2 linked regions of the Chloroflexus aurantiacus J-10-fl genome follow. The protein of the gene in region 1 interacts with the protein of each later gene in a pairwise test. Links are inferred from orthologs where the notes say so. Each region holds a gene or a part of one and is shown in the gene's direction. Other genes may lie near its edges. The genes, in order: odhB and lpdA.

Region 1 (7,778 bases):
GTTGGATGTGACGCGGATTGTTGGTGCAGCGCGATTGATCCGCTACATCCGTGAATTGGGGCATCTGGCAGCACGGATTGATCCGCTCGGCAGTGATCCACCCGGTGATCCCGGTCTGGAGCTGGCAACACACGGGGTGACGCAGGCCGATCTGGCTGCACTACCGGCACACATCGTCCGGGGGCCGATTGCTACTCAGGTACGCAATGCTGCCGAAGGTGTAGAACGTCTGCGACAGGCCTATTCCGGTTCGATTGGCTACGAGACCGATCAGATTCAGGATTACCTTGAACGTGCCTGGATTCGTGAGGCGGCCGAGGATCGCCGTTTCTTCGGCGGGCTTGATGCAGACCGTCAGCGCGAACTACTCGACCGGCTGACGGAAGTTGAGTGTTTTGAGCGCTTTCTACACAAGACATTCCCCGGTCAAAAGCGGTTCTCGATTGAAGGCTGCGACATGCTGATCCCGATGATCGACGCCATCATTCGGAATGCTGCGGTCAATGGTACCAAAGAGGTTGTTATTGGGATGGCGCATCGCGGTCGTCTGAACGTTCTCGCGCATATTCTCGGTAAGCCCTATTCGATGATCTTGACCGAATTTCATTCGCCCGACTATACCAAAGATACCTATGAAGGCTGGACAGGTGATGTGAAGTATCATCTCGGTGCCCGCAAAGCCTACCGCGAGAGCGGGATTGCCGAGATGCCGATTACGCTGGCACCCAATCCAAGTCATCTCGAATTTATCAATCCGGTGGTCGAAGGTCGCGCCCGTGCTGCGCAAGAGCACCGTAATCGGCCTGGCTTCCCGGAAGAGGACGAGAAGGAGTCGCTGGCGATTCTGATCCACGGTGATGCTGCTTTCCCCGGTCAGGGTATTGTCGCTGAGACGCTGAACCTCTCGCGGTTGAAGGGGTATCATACCGGCGGAACGATTCACATTATCATCAACAATCAGATTGGGTTTACGACCGACAGCAACGACTCGCGTTCGACCCTCTACGCCAGCGATCTGGCGCGTGGTCTGGAAATTCCGGTCGTGCATGTCAATGCTGATGATGTTGAAGCCTGTATTGCTGCGGCCCGGATGGCTTCAGCATACCGTGAGAAGTTCCAGAAAGATTTCCTCATCGATCTGGTAGGTTATCGGCGGTGGGGCCACAACGAGGGTGATGAGCCGGAGTTTACCCAACCCAAGATGTACGAGCGAATTCGCAATCATCCGACGGTGCGCGAGATTTGGGCGCGCGAGCTGGAACGGCGCGGGATCATCACCCGCGAGGAAGCCCAGGCTCGCGTCGATGCGGTAATGAATCGGCTCCAGCAGGCATTTGAGAAGGTGCGTGAACGTCAGCGTCTGGCAGCGTCGTTGCCACCTGCACCACCGCCGCCCGTCCAACCGCTGCGTCGTCCACCGATCTTTGCCCGCCCGGTTTCGGCGAAAACGCTGATCGAGCTGAACGAGGCATTGTTAGATCGGCCTGAAGGCTTTACGGTTCATCCCAAGCTCGAACGCACCCTGCAACGGCGCCGACAGGCTATCTTTGAGGAAAGCGGTATCGATTGGGGCCACGCCGAGGCGTTGGCGTTTGCCAGTATCCTCGCCGATGGCACGCCCATCCGGTTGACCGGGCAGGACAGCGAACGGGGTACATTTAGCCATCGCCATGCTGTCTTGCACGATGTGGTGACCGGCGAGCGTTTCATTCCACTGCACCACATTCCGCAAGCCCGCGCCTCATTTGCCGTCTACAACAGTCCGCTTTCCGAGGCGTCGGTATTGGGTTTTGAGTACGGCTACAGTTGTCACGCGCCCGACACGCTGGTGTTGTGGGAAGCGCAGTTTGGCGATTTTGCTAACGGCGCTCAGGTGATCATCGATCAGTTTATCGTCAGTGGGCACGCCAAGTGGGGGCAGAACCCATCGCTGGTGATGCTGCTGCCGCACGGTTATGAAGGGCAAGGCCCGGAACACTCAAGCGCACGTCTGGAGCGATTTTTGCAGTTGGCAGCCAATGACAATATTCGCGTCGCGAATTGTACGACTGCGGCGCAATACTTCCATCTGCTCCGTTACCAGGCGGCATCGCTGTATGCCGACCCCAAGCCATTGATTATCCTGACGCCCAAGAGCCTGCTGCGCCATCCACGCAGTAGTTCGTCGTTGCGCGATCTCACCGACCATCGCTTCCAGCCGGTGCTTGGTCTGGGGGCAGAGGCGCCAGCGCCAGAAGGGGTCACGCGCCTCATCCTGTGTTCGGGGAAGGTAGCGATTGATCTGCTCTCCAGTGCCGAATGGGAAAAGACTGCTGGCCGGGTTGATGTGCTGCGGCTTGAGCTACTCTATCCCTTCCCTGCCGAAGAGTTGCGGATGGCCATGCAGCGCTATCCGAACCTGCAAGAGGTGGTCTGGTTGCAAGAGGAGCCGCAGAATATGGGAGCCTGGAGCTTTGTCTGGCCCCGCTTACAACAGCTCTTACCCGAAGGGGTTACACTCCGCTATGTCGGACGTGCCGAGTCGGCCAGTCCGGCAGAAGGGTTGCATAGCATTCACGTGCGTGAACAGGCTCGTATCTTACGCGAGGCGGTAGCTGATCTGCCGGAGTCTCCTGTACCGGCATTGCAAGGACGAGAAACGATGACGCGCTAAGGTATGTGCGTTACTGATGAGTGAGGTAGGTTAGGGCATGGCATACGAAATTCGCGTACCGTCACTCGGTGAGTCGATTGTTGAGGCGACGGTAGCACGCTGGCTTAAGCGTGAAGGTGAACCGGTTGCGGTTGGTGAACCGGTAGTTGAATTGGAGACCGATAAGGTTAATCTCGAAGTAGCCGCCGATCAGAGCGGGATTCTGACCAGCATCGCATGTCCAGAAGGGACTACGGTTGGTATTGGCGATCTGCTGGGTACGATTGAAGCCGGGGCATTGCCTAAAGAAGCACCGGTGGCGGCAGCCAGTACAACAACGGTAGCGGCCCCTGTCGCTGAACCGGTAGCTGCTACTGCGGTCAATGAAGTGCTGGCGACACCGGTTGCCCAGCGCATGGCTGCCGAACACGCTATCGATTTGCGCACAGTTCCCGGCACCGGCCCCGGCGGGCGCATTACTAAAGAAGATGTTATGCGGCTGGTGTCGGGTACCGGGCCGAGTGAAGCAACCGCTAAAGCGGATGAAGCGCGGGTCCACGTCAGCCATCCGACCCCGGCTGTGGTAGAGCGCCCACAGCCCGCTCAGCCGTCACCTGCGCCAGCTCCGGTTGCGCCGCCACCACCAGCACCGGCCCCACGGCCAACGCCACCTGCAGCCCCGGCAGTAGTCAGTACGAATGGTGACCGTCGTGAAGAACGCCAGCGCCTGAGTCGGCGCCGTTTAACCATCGCTCGCCGGCTGGTGGAAGCGCAGCACACCGCAGCGATGCTTACCACCTTCAACGAAGTGGATATGAGCGCGGTGATGGCGTTGCGCGCCCGTCACAAGGACTCGTTCAAAGAGCGGCATGGGGTTGGTTTGGGCTTTATGTCCTTCTTCACCAAAGCCGTGGTCGGAGCGCTCAAAGCTTTTCCGATGGTAAATGCCGAGATTCAGGGCGAAGAGGTCGTCATCAAGTACTACTACGACATCGGCATCGCCGTTGGTGTTGACGAGGGGCTGGTGGTGCCGGTTGTGCGCGATGCCGACCGTAAGACCTTCGCACAGATCGAGCGCGAAATCGCCCAACTGGCGAAGAAGGCACGGGAAGGAACGTTGAGTCTGGCCGAACTTCAGGGGGGCACATTCACGATCACGAATGGCGGTGTCTACGGTTCGCTCATGAGCACGCCGATTCTCAATGCCCCGCAAGTAGGCATTCTGGGCATGCACAAAATCGAAGAGCGTCCGGTCGTCGTCGGCGGGCAGATCGTCATTCGCCCGATGATGTACGTTGCGCTGAGCTACGACCATCGCTTGATCGATGGCAGCACAGCAGTGCGCTTCCTGGTGAAAGTGAAAGAGCTGATTGAAGACCCAGAGGCGTTGCTGCTGGAAGGGTAGCTAATCCAACCATCAAGAGGAACGGGGGCGGCTACGCGAGTCGCCCCCGTTGTGTTTTCGCAACCTCCCGAAAGACACTCAGCGCGTAAGCCGCCCAGAAGATAATACCGCTCAATTTGGCGACATCCTCGTATAGCGTGTGGCGAGGGGTAAACGGGAGCACTATGTCAATCAGGTACGAAGCGGCCAGACAGCCAGCAGCGATACCTGCCAGCAGGTAGTCGGTTTGCAACATACGAGGCAGGGCATAGCCGGCAAACGTGATTGCCAGGAGGGCATAACCGGCCAGAAACACCTTCTCGCTAAGTCCGGTTAACTGAGGTAAGAGGTATTCGTGCAACATCCAGCCATCATCAATCAACAAAATCGCGGTGATCACCCCTGCACTGATGGCTAACCCATAGCGGGGGTCAGCACGGTGCGGATGTAACAGATAGACGGTTATACTCCAGACAGTCGCTGCCACACACCAGCCCAATAAGCCAATGTTTGACATCAGTCCTGCATACGGCTCTGCACCAACAACGATGTAGACATCGCGTAACAGAATAATCGGATCAATATGCCAGAGACGTGCTGCGAGCCATACCACTGTTACGCAGCATGCAACGATCAGCGCTGCACTGCCGAGAAGGTAACGGTTGCGCTGCCATTGAAGGCGTAGACTGGCAACAACCTTACGCTCGATCCGGTTCTCCATATGTAACAGCTTCATGTTCAACCTCACCCTTTCGTTTGACAGGTACTATGGAGAATCGTCGTTAGTGATGGGATTCAGGATACGGCTTCAGAGCGGATTTTGGGGTAACATTTTCTTAATCTTTTTGATAGAAAATCTTTACATCTTTTGGTTAAATAACTTGTTCTTGAAGATATTTTTCTGGAGATTGTCAGTTAAACTTTCTTCAAATGTCTTAACACTTTCTTAATAACAAATTTACGGACAGACTCGCTCACTGCCAGAAAATGACTTACCAATGTGCGCAAGATTGACAAATCAGCGTCTCCGGCGTATAGTAGTGAAGCCTGTTGGCAACGTTTAGACACGATGAGGAACGGAACCGCTATGGATAGTAGTCATTCTCGTCAGCGGCACAGTATGGTAATGACAATCAATACCTGCACCGGCCTCATCGGCTCACGGTGTCGATATGAGTAGACGTTTGGTCTGATCATAACGATCTGCCCCGGTGAGGTTGAGCTTACCGGGGCTTTTTGTGTACTGAATGTCGTTACCTCCTGTGCCGCTGCCAGAAAGCACAGGGGGTGACAATGACCACATTCCCAACTCCCCGCCTCGATGAGGTTAAGGCATTGATTGCCGAACAGCGCTGGCTCGATCTGCGCGAGCAACTTTCGCGCTGGCCGGCGCCGGAGATTGCCGATCTGCTCCGCGAGCTGTCTGCCGCCGAGCGCATGCTGGTGTTTCGCGTTTTACCACGTGCGTTAGCCGGTGAAGTCTTCTCCTACCTTGAGCATGACGATCAATACGAGTTGTTGACCAGTCTGAGTCTGGAGGAGACGCGCTTACTGCTGGCGAATCTCAGCCCCGATGATCGCACGCAATTGTTTGAAGAGCTTCCCGGCCAGGTAACGCAAAAGTTACTCAATCTGCTCAGCCCACACGATCTCAAAGAAGCCCGTCAGTTACTCGGTTATCCTGAAGAGAGCGTCGGGCGTCTGATGACCCCCGATTATGTCGCGGTGCGTCCGGGTTGGACGATTGCCCGTGCCCTCGACCATATCCGGGTACGTGGACGCGATAGCGAAACAATTGATGTGATTTATGTGACCGATGAGAAGTGGCGGCTGCTCGATGCGATTGAGTTGCGTCGTTTTATTCTGGCCGAGCCGACACAGACGGTGCGTAGTCTGATGGACGAGAGCTATGTTGTGTTGTCGGCATTTGATGATCGTGAACGGGCAGTTGAGGCGTTGCGGCGCTACAGCTTGCCGGCTTTGCCGGTCGTTGACTCAGATGGGGTACTGGTTGGGATCGTAACCTTTGACGACCTGATTGACGTTGCCGAGGAGGAGGTCACTGAAGACTTCTATCGCAGTGCCGCTATTGAGCCGCTGCGTGGCAGCTATCTGGAGACCCCGATCTTTGAACTTGTCCGCAAGCGCGTGCCCTGGCTGGTCGCCCTGGTCTTTGTGAATGTCTTTTCTGGGGCGGCGATTGCTGCGTTTGAAGAGACAATTGCCGCAGTCGTGGCCCTGGTCTTCTTCCTGCCACTGCTGATCGGTAGCGCCGGTAATGCCGGTTCGCAGTCGGCAACGCTGACGGTGCGTGCGCTGGCGACCGGTGACATCGATTCAGGCGACTGGTGGCGTTTGCTGGCAAAAGAGTTGCTGGTCGCGCTGTTGTTGGGGAGTGCGATGGCGCTGGCGGTCGGTTTACTAGGTGTGATTCGGGTTGGCTGGCACGTCGCCAGCGTGGTTTCGCTGACGATGATGGTGCTGGTGCTGATGGGTAGTTTGATTGGGATGTCGTTGCCATTCCTGTTGCGCCGGCTGGGGCTTGATCCGGCGACGGCCAGCGGTCCATTGGTGACCTCGCTCTCGGATATTGGTGGGGTGTTGATCTATTTCTCGCTGGCGACCTGGTTGCTGGGACTAACAAGCTAGAGCCTGTTATGAACGTTGAACCATGAGAGCGACAAACCGATGGGCCAACAAGATGGCAAAGGCAACGACATGCAAGCCGGCCAGCGTCTCTGCCACACGGTCGTAGTCGCGCACCAAGCGACGGCAGCGCGTCATCCAGGCGCACCTGCGCTCGACCACCCAGCGCCGCGGCAGCAAGACAAAGCCCCGTTTGGCGGTCGGCAGCGTGACCACCGCCAGGCGACTGCCGTGGGCGGCGGCCTCGGCTGCCGGTTGCTCACCAGTGTAGCCCTGGTCAACGACGGCCACTTCCACCGTGTCGCCAGGTATCTCCTGCATGCGCTGCGCCAGCGCCGCCACCTGCGCCTGGTCGTGGTCGTTGGCTGGCGTGACCACCACCGCCAGCAGGTGCCCCAGCGTAGCCACGGCCAGATGCACCGTCGCGCCGTTCCGCCGCTTGTGTCCATCGTCGCCAGCACGTCCCCCGCGTTCCGGCGTCGACGGGAGCGTCCGGCTATCCACAATGACGGCACGGGGCTGGGGCGTGCGGTCGGTAATTTCGCGCAGCAGCATCCGCACGTCATGCACCATCTGCGCAACCACGCCCGCCGTCAGCCAGCGCTGGGTCTGGTGATCCACCACGGGCCACGGCGGCACGTCGGTGGGCAGCATCCGCCATGGCGCACCCGTGCGCAGCATGGAGCGCAGCCCGTTGGAGACGTCGCGCAGGGGATAGTTCCGCTGCGGCGCTTCTTCGTCCATCAGCGTCACAGAGGGCGCGACAAACGCCCACACTTCATCGGAAACATCACTGGGATAGGCTGTTCGTGTCATAGCGTCATGATATACGAGCAGAACCGAAAAGTCCATAACAGGCTCTAAGCGCTTATCCGGACCTTCCTATGGGACAGGCGAAAGTATTGTCTTCGCCTTCTCATCAAACAGACTCTGCTAACTTGTGAAAGTGAGACGTGGTATGTTCAAATTGCGCACCTTTACTCCCGAACCACCGACACGTGCAGTATTCACCCAAGCCGATTTGTGGCTTCTGCTCGTACTGATCGGTCTGATCGGTTTGGCAGGCGGTGTCGCCAGCAGTGCACCCGAAACTATCCGTGGGCCAGAAATATCTCT
Region 2 (7,840 bases), 1.2 Mb from region 1 along the record:
GTGACAACCCATGGCCTGGCGCTCAACGTCGATCCCGATCTCAGCGGGTTTGATTTGATTGTACCCTGTGGTATCACTGATCGCAGCGTGACCTCGCTGGCGTTTGAACTGGGGCAAGCGCCAGCGCTGGCCGAGGTAGCCGAGCGCCTGATCGCACAGATAGGCGAGGTGTTTGCCCTTGAACCGCGGGTTGAAGCGCTGGCGATGTAAAGGTTTGGGCGGTGTTGCACCAGAGAGGCACTGAGAGCACAGAGGGTAGTAGACTGTTTTGAGCATTCTCTGTGTCCGTCGTGTCTTTGTGGTGATCATAGCATTGCTCAGCGTTCTTCTCTTCCGGGTACCTCCGTCTCCTCTTCAGCGAAGCCGTTTTGAAACAGAAGATACTGGTTTGCGCCCTGGGTAGACTCAGCAATTTGTCGTTCCGCGAGCAGTTGGTCAACAGCAGCTTCTTTTCCCAACAATCGAGCAAGACGCCTGAGATCGAGTGCATTCAGCAAATGTGCCGTAATTGGTCGCTTGGCATCCCAGAAAATCCTGGATGACCAGAATGCTTTGGCCGGTTCGGATGTGACCAGCTCGTAGAGCAGGTTGCAGGCTTCTGCGGAATAACAGGAAAAGAAGTAGCAGGTATCATCAAGCATGACCGGGCGATCTGCATACGGTGGTACCTGTACGAATTCGAGTTTTTTGTAGAGACCTGAGATTGCAACCTTCCATGGAGCGAACGAATACGATCCAACATCAAAGATAGAAAATCGTGGGCGGTTTTTGTATATCTGGCTCTTCCTTTTGTTTAACAGATGGGCGTGAGCAGTCAGGTAATGCCACGCTTTAGGCGCATGGGTCTTAAGATGGTTCGGATCATCATTTGCTGCTCGCTGTGGAACCAGAATCCAGCGTTGTGGTCGGCGTCGGGCTGCCAGGTCAGCGCTCTTCAAGAGTGGGAAAAGTACTTCAGGTTCAATATCAACCTGTGTTCCCAGTCCGTTCACGAGCCTGTCACCTTCAACGTGCAGTTCAAAGACGTTACTGCAATCGTGCTTTATTCCTGACCGCCAGACCTTCAGGCTATTTCCTCCCAGCTCTTGCCAATGCGGAGGTAATGCAGTATCAGCCACCAGTATGCCTTCTCGTAATCCAAAGGTGCTGGCAGGTTGCACTGCATCCAGAGAATGAAACACCTGACACACCTTGTCTGTACCGGTTGGAGTAATCGGTACAAGTAGTAAACAGGCGTCGACCGCAGCACCGAAATGTGTGTGCGCGTCGATAAGATAGAGTGATGCTGTGCCGGAGTGTATTCCGTTGTGCCAGGCGTATTTGAGCACCTTGCGGGCAACGGTTGTCTTGCAGAGCATTGCCAGCAGTCCGGTTTTATCTCTAAACCAGGAAATGATCTCTCTCATTATCCATTCTGAAATGTCGAAGTTACTACTTCCGGTAAGCGCGTCAATGCCACGAAGATGGTCGCGGTTTGACTTTACGGGAAGATTCGTACTGCTAAGCGTGCTTAGTGCTGTGTTTGTGACCCACGGTGGGTTGCCAATCACCAGGAGTGGTTCTGGTAGTGCTGCAACAATATTTGTCCAGTCGGTACGAAAGAAGTCGGCCTGACATATTTCAACAGATGCAGGTGAATGAGGGTTGATGGGTGTGATGGTGTGTCGTGCCTGCGTGATATGTTGTGGATTGATATCAAACCCAAGAATGCGCGTTACACCTGGAAATGTTTCCAATGCTGCTTGAAGGAATGCCCCCGTCCCACAGGTGGGTTCGAGAATGGCAGCAGGCTGAAAGCCAGTTCGCGCAATCAGCGCACAAATATCTCTTGCCAGGCTAACAGGTGTTTGAAAATCTCCGAATTCAACGTTGCGAAGTTGTCGGTTCATGTCTATCTCAGTCTTTCAATTCCTGCAACGAAACCAGCTTGCTCGATAACTCGACTGTATTGCAGGCGCCACTGAAGTGCATTCGAGATGGTGAGATTGCACCGTTGGTTGAATCTGACTTGAGCAAAACACTATCACTTTCACGCAACACATTGTTTCTGATACCATATTCCATTATGCGATACGACGTGGTATAATACCAGCGTACTATGCTCCATGTTTGAGTTCCCCTGTCATTGCCGTTCGTTCTTCCTGTCATTTTAGATTGAAGATACGGTGTTAAACCCCTGTTCAGATCATATTTTGTTGGATAAGCATTTGTTATCCGATATTTTTATACAAAGATTTTCTCTGGCGGCGTGTTGTGATACTGTAGCTGCTCCGGCTACTTCGCTACGAACATTTCATTATTAACCGGTCGGCATGCTGTTGGTTTGCTTGAAATGATCTGGAGGCATGGAATATGGAGGATGTTACGTCGGAAATCATCCATGATCTTGGGTTTGGGGTTGTGCCGAATGTCTTTGCATACGCTAAAAGTACCGATACCCAGATCGCTCTTTGGAAGGCGTTTCGCCATGTGGTTTTACGAGGGGTATTGCCGCGTACTGTAAAAGAAATGATGGGTGTGATCATTTCACAGACGCGTGGATCGCGATATGCCGCCGAAATTCATCTCCACGCGCTCATGGTGCAGGGGCTGGAAGCAGAAATTCTTGATGCGTTACGTCGTGGGGTTCTCATACCGACTCTACCGGGTCGAGTTCAGGCACTCCTTCAGTTCGCTCAGGCCGCGGCGGTTTCACCTCATCCGCAGCTTTTGATCGGACTTCAGGCTGTAGGGTTGAGTGAGGTAGAGATACAGGAAGCGGTTGCCGTGGTGGGGGTCTTTACATTAATCAACAATTGGACAGATATGCTGGAAATCCCTGTTGACCCACTATGACAACACGAACTGAGTCATTGCTGGTTCGTTTACTCCTCTTACACGAAGCAGCAACCGGCTACACTAACCTCAGCTTTGCCGAAGTTCTTGAGCATGCTCGCCGTTGGGTGAGCTGGATATTTGAGCGCGGCCATCTTGAGGTTATCGATCCCTCCTCTACGGTGATTGAGCAGAAGTTTCCAGTTCGTGGCCGGGTACCGGGAGGGTATGGGATTAGCTTTTCTGGCCCGCCGTACCCGGTTTATGTTCGGCTGGTATTGCCTGATATTGATGATCCGGATGAGTTGCGGATGGCAGCTCTCTATTGTGATTATCTGTTTGCTGCACTCCAGGCTGCCGGCTATCGAGAAGAACTTGATCGTCAGGCTCGTTACGATTGGTTAACCGGTTTAGGGAATCGGCGTGCACTTGAGCGACGGTTAAAAGGGGGATTGCCTGCAGATTGGGGTGTAGCGTTTCTCGACCTTGATAATCTGAAAAGGGTAAATGATACTCAGGGTCATCTGGCCGGCGACCAGTTGCTCCAGCGTTTCGCCGACGCGCTTCGGCAGGCGGCGTTTGAAGCGTTTCGGCTGGGTGGGGATGAGTTTGTTGTTCTGTTGACCAGACAGCAGCAAGCAGCATTGCTGGAAGCAATAAGCCATTTTCAAGTTAGCTACGGTTTCGCCTGGGCCGATGAAGACAATTGCACAAATTTGCTGCAACGAGCCGATCAACGCATGTACGCCCAAAAACAACACAAAAAGACCGGTCGCTAACTTTCTAATAATATGCGGTACAATACGTATGCCAATCGAATCGTTATCGTTGATCGTCCGACCCGGTCGGCGATCACTGGAAGGCGAGAACGCCAATGGCAGAACTTATTCCGCTAAATGAGGTAGGTGTCGCGCAACCGGCATCAGGTGCAGTCAATCGGCCACGCCGCCCGGAGTGGTTGAAAGCGCGGGCACCGGGTGGGGTGAATTATCACGATGTGTTGCGCTTGATGCGCGAAAAGAATCTGCATACGGTCTGCGAAGAAGCCCGCTGTCCAAATATCGGTGAGTGCTGGAATCATCGCACTGCCACCTTTCTCTTGCTCGGTGATATTTGTACCCGTGGTTGTCGCTACTGCGCTATCGGTAAAGGGAAACCAAAGCCAATTGACGAGAACGAGCCGGAGCGGGTTGCCGAGTCGGTTGCTCACCTGAAACTCAAGTTTGCCGTGCTCACGTCGGTCAACCGTGATGATGTACCCGACGGTGGTGCGCATATTTTTGCCCGTACTATCGAGCTTATCCGCCAGAAGGTGCCTGATTGCAAGGTCGAAGTGCTCATCCCCGATTTCGATGGTAATTGGGATGCACTGGCGACGGTGCTGGCCGCCGAACCCGATGTGCTGAACCACAATATCGAGACGGTACCGCGTCTGTTCCGGCGGTTTCGACCACGCGCTAAATTCGAGCAGAGTATTGAATTGCTGGCCAGAGCACGGGCTGCTCGCCCCAAGCTGGTTACCAAGAGTGGCATGATGGTCGGTGCCGGTGAGACCAACGAAGAGGTGTACGAGGTGATTGATCGTCTGCGCAGTGTTGATGTGAATGTGCTGACGATTGGTCAGTATCTGGCACCCGATGCGAGCTATTGGCCGGTGCATCGCTATGTCACGCCCGCCGAGTTTGCTGAGTTTCGCAGCTACGCGCTGGCCCGTGGTTTTACGCACGTTGAGAGCGGGCCGCTGGTGCGGTCGAGTTACAATGCCCATCTGCACGTGGGCGCTGCCCAACATTAGACGCAGGATTGCTCGCGCAGGGAGTGATAGAGTACCTGCGCGATTGCCTATCATTTCAATGCTGTTGTATCTTTTGGTAACGGCATCTGAGTGTTGCGTTGTCGTGATCAGATGAGATGAAAGGATAGTTCCGTGAGTGAGCAAGTATACGATCTCGTGGTACTTGGTTCAGGGCCGGGCGGGTACGTTGCTGCCATCCGTGCTGCCCAACTGGGTATGAAGACAGCGATTGTTGAGGTGAATGCCCTGGGTGGCGTGTGTCTGAACATCGGCTGTATCCCAACCAAAGCACTCTTGCACAGCGCCGATCTGCTTGAAGAGGTGAAGGAGGCGAAGCGTTTCGGCATTACCGTTGAGAACGTCGCCTTTGAGCTGGCCGGGGCAATGAAGCACAAAGATACGGTCGTCAAGCAGAGCACCGATGGCGTGGCATTTTTAATGAAGAAAAATAAGATTGAGGTAGTGGCCGGTCGGGGCCGGCTAATTGGTCGCGGTCAGGTGCATGTGCAGTTAAACGAAGGTGGTGAGCGGGTTCTGGCGGCCAAACATATTATTGTCGCTACCGGTGGTCGGCCACGTCCCTTCCCCGGTATTCCCTTCGATGGCGAGCGGGTGCTCTCTTCGACCGATATGCTTACCTTGAAAACGGTACCGTCCAGTCTGCTGGCTATCGGTGCCGGAGCCATCGGGGTTGAATTCGCCTCGATGTTCCGTTCGTTCGGCAGTGATGTGACGATTGTTGAAGCCTTACCCCGCATTGTGCCGAATGAAGACGAAGAGGTCAGTGCTGAGTTGACCAAGGCGTTCCAGCGCCGAGGGATCAAGACGCTGGCCGGGGCAAAGGTCGAAGGGGTGGATGTTGGCGGCGAGAAAGTGGTGGTGACCGTGGTTGATAGCTCTGGCAAGCCACAGCAGATTGCCGTCGAGAAGTTGCTGGTCTCGATTGGCATCGCTCCCAACACCGAGAATATCGGCCTGGAGGAGGTCGGTGTCAAGGTAAACAATCGCGGTTTCATCGAGACCGACGGTTTCCTGCGAACCAGTGCCGAGGGTGTCTATGCCATCGGTGATTGTACCGCCAATACCCCCTGGCTGGCGCACAAGGCCAGCGCCGAGGGGATTCTGGCCGCCGAACATATCGCCGGTCATCACGTGACGCCGATTGACTACGGGAAGATTGCTGCCTGTACCTACTGCAACCCTGAAATTGCCAGTGTTGGTTTGACCGAGGCAAAGGCACGCGAGCGTGGTTACCAGGTGAAGGTGGGCAAGTTCCCCTTCTCGGCCAACGGCAAAGCGCGGGTGCTCGGTCAGACCCGGTTTGGTTTCATCAAGCTGGTTGCCGATGCCCAGTACGATGAGATTTTGGGTGTGCATATGATCGGCCCGCGGGTCACCGAAATGATCGCCGAAGGTGGCATTGCCCTCAGCCACGAAGCAACCGGTGAGAGCATGATGCAGACGATCCATGCTCACCCGACGCTGTACGAGGCGATTGGTGAGGCTGCCCATGCGCTGGTGCACGGTGCGCCGATCCATCTGTAATCCACGCCGGGCATTGGTCAAGAGACGTTACGTTAGAATTGCGTATTTTTACCCTGAATAAAGCGGTTTTTTGTGCCGGAGTGCACTATCATAGACTGTGGCAGCCAACCTGCCACAGTCTACGTTTTTTGTCAGCCAGATCAGGAAGATTGCTATGCGCCGAATACTGTCGCTACTCCTCTTGTTGATTGTGCTAACCGGTTGTGCCGGTCGCTCCTTCATTCCCGAACCAGAACTGGCTCCACCTGACGCACCTGTAGCGTTGCAATACCTGTTACCGCCGACATTTGCCGATGATTACGATGTCTTGCCCGAACCGGTACCATTTGCCGATGAACGTGGGTTTTTGGTGGCAATCCGCCCGCGCGGTGGCTCGGCGACGATTACCATTGGTGGTGGTACGCCGGCTCGCGCAGTGTGGGAGCAGAATCAGCCAATTGAAGGGAGCGACCGGATTAAGAAGACCCTGTTACGCGGCGTGCAAGGCGTAGCTGTGATCGATCCTTCGCTGATCACAATGGCCTGGGTTGCCGGCGGCGTCCCTTATTTTGTCTCGGTCACGACTGCCGATGACAAGACGGTGCAAATCTTCATCAATGCCCTGGCCGTATATGATCTCGATACCTGGCGGAGTCGGGTTGGTCGTTAGGTGGTTGATAGGCAGAGGCTGGATTGCGGGTCAATCATCTCTCAGGCAGACGTAGCACAGCTCGCAGCCTGTGCTACGTCGCTGACCTGACCTCACATGTCCCCTGGACATACCGTCTCTTATACTGTAACGGCTACGGTGCGACACGTGTGGCCATGGCTTGCATCAGCTCCCACAAGGCCACAACATCGGCGTGTTCGGTTGGCTCGGCGCCGATACTCACCCGCACCATCCAGCGTCCATCGAGTACTGCCGGCGTGAGGTAAGCTGCCCCGCTGGCGTTAATCATACCGACCCAGCGTAACGTGTGCTGATCGAGCGCCTCTCCCGTCAGTCCGGGTGGTTCGTGGCGGACACAAACTGTTTGCAGCGGCACCGGTGCCAGGCGTCGCCAGTGAGGTGTTGCATCGACCTGTGCGGCCAGCCAGCGTGCGTTAGCCAGATCGCGCCGCAGGCGGGCACGTAAGCCCTCGGCACCTTCACAGCGCAGGAGAAAGTAGAGTTTCAGCGCCCGGAAGCGCCGACCGAGCGGAATCCCCCAATCACGGTAGTTGGTGACCGTACCGTCGGCACTGGTTTGCAGATAGCTGGGATTAGTAGACATAACTCTGATCAGATGCTGCGGGTCGCGCACATAGTACAGCGAACAATCGAATGCCGCCCCCAGCCATTTGTGCGGATTGAGTACCAGACTATCGGCCTGTTCGATCCCCTGCCAGAGCTGCCGACATTCGGGCAAGATCATCGCCGATCCGGCCATTGCGGCATCAACGTGCAACCAGATACCCTCGCGCTGACACAGAGCACCAATCGGTTCGAGCGGATCGCATGCGGTTGTCGCAGTTGCGCCAATGCTGGCGACAACGGCACATGGCACCCGTCCGGCGGCGCGGTCGGCGGCGATGGCCGCTTCGAGGGCATCCACGCGCATGGCAAACTGATCGTCAACCGGAATCAGCCGAAGATTGTCGCGCCCGAAACCGGCCAGAAGCACCGCCTTTTCGACCGAGCTGTGGCTTTGGGTTGAGGTATACACT

Evidence for each region.
Region 2: the proteins of odhB (region 1) and lpdA interact in binary tests that used the Escherichia coli proteins (3 or more experiments, as listed by UniProt). The link is inferred for Chloroflexus aurantiacus J-10-fl from one-to-one orthologs.

Annotation. Positions count from the first base shown.
Region 1 is NC_010175.1:4,950,118-4,957,895, reverse strand. The notes cover bases 2,034-4,863. They hold odhB (2-oxoglutarate dehydrogenase complex dihydrolipoyllysine-residue succinyltransferase), read left to right. Parts: upstream 2,034-2,690; coding sequence 2,691-4,037; downstream 4,038-4,863. Other genes in these bases: CAUR_RS19545 (hypothetical protein), read right to left, coding at 4,069-4,752; CAUR_RS19555 (2-oxoglutarate dehydrogenase E1 component), read left to right, coding at 2,034-2,653. In the rest of the region: more of CAUR_RS19555, read left to right, coding at 1-2,033; mgtE (magnesium transporter), read left to right, coding at 5,310-6,665; CAUR_RS19535 (IS5 family transposase), read right to left, coding at 6,672-7,478; CAUR_RS19530 (ABC transporter permease), read left to right, coding at 7,621-7,778. UniProt on the Escherichia coli protein: E2 component of the 2-oxoglutarate dehydrogenase (OGDH) complex which catalyzes the second step in the conversion of 2-oxoglutarate to succinyl-CoA and CO(2).
Region 2 is NC_010175.1:3,795,053-3,802,892, forward strand. What follows is about bases 4,056-6,947. They hold lpdA (dihydrolipoyl dehydrogenase), read left to right. Parts: upstream 4,056-4,741; coding sequence 4,742-6,154; downstream 6,155-6,947. Other genes in these bases: lipA (lipoyl synthase), read left to right, coding at 4,056-4,609; CAUR_RS14915 (lipoprotein), read left to right, coding at 6,309-6,803; CAUR_RS14920 (pyridoxal phosphate-dependent decarboxylase family protein), read right to left, coding at 6,937-6,947. Outside these bases: lipoyl(octanoyl) transferase LipB, read left to right, coding at 1-210; CAUR_RS14890 (class I SAM-dependent methyltransferase), read right to left, coding at 318-1,889; CAUR_RS14895 (carboxymuconolactone decarboxylase family protein), read left to right, coding at 2,353-2,835; CAUR_RS14900 (GGDEF domain-containing protein), read left to right, coding at 2,832-3,593; more of lipA, read left to right, coding at 3,689-4,055; more of CAUR_RS14920, read right to left, coding at 6,948-7,840. UniProt on the Escherichia coli protein: Lipoamide dehydrogenase is a component of the glycine cleavage system as well as of the alpha-ketoacid dehydrogenase complexes.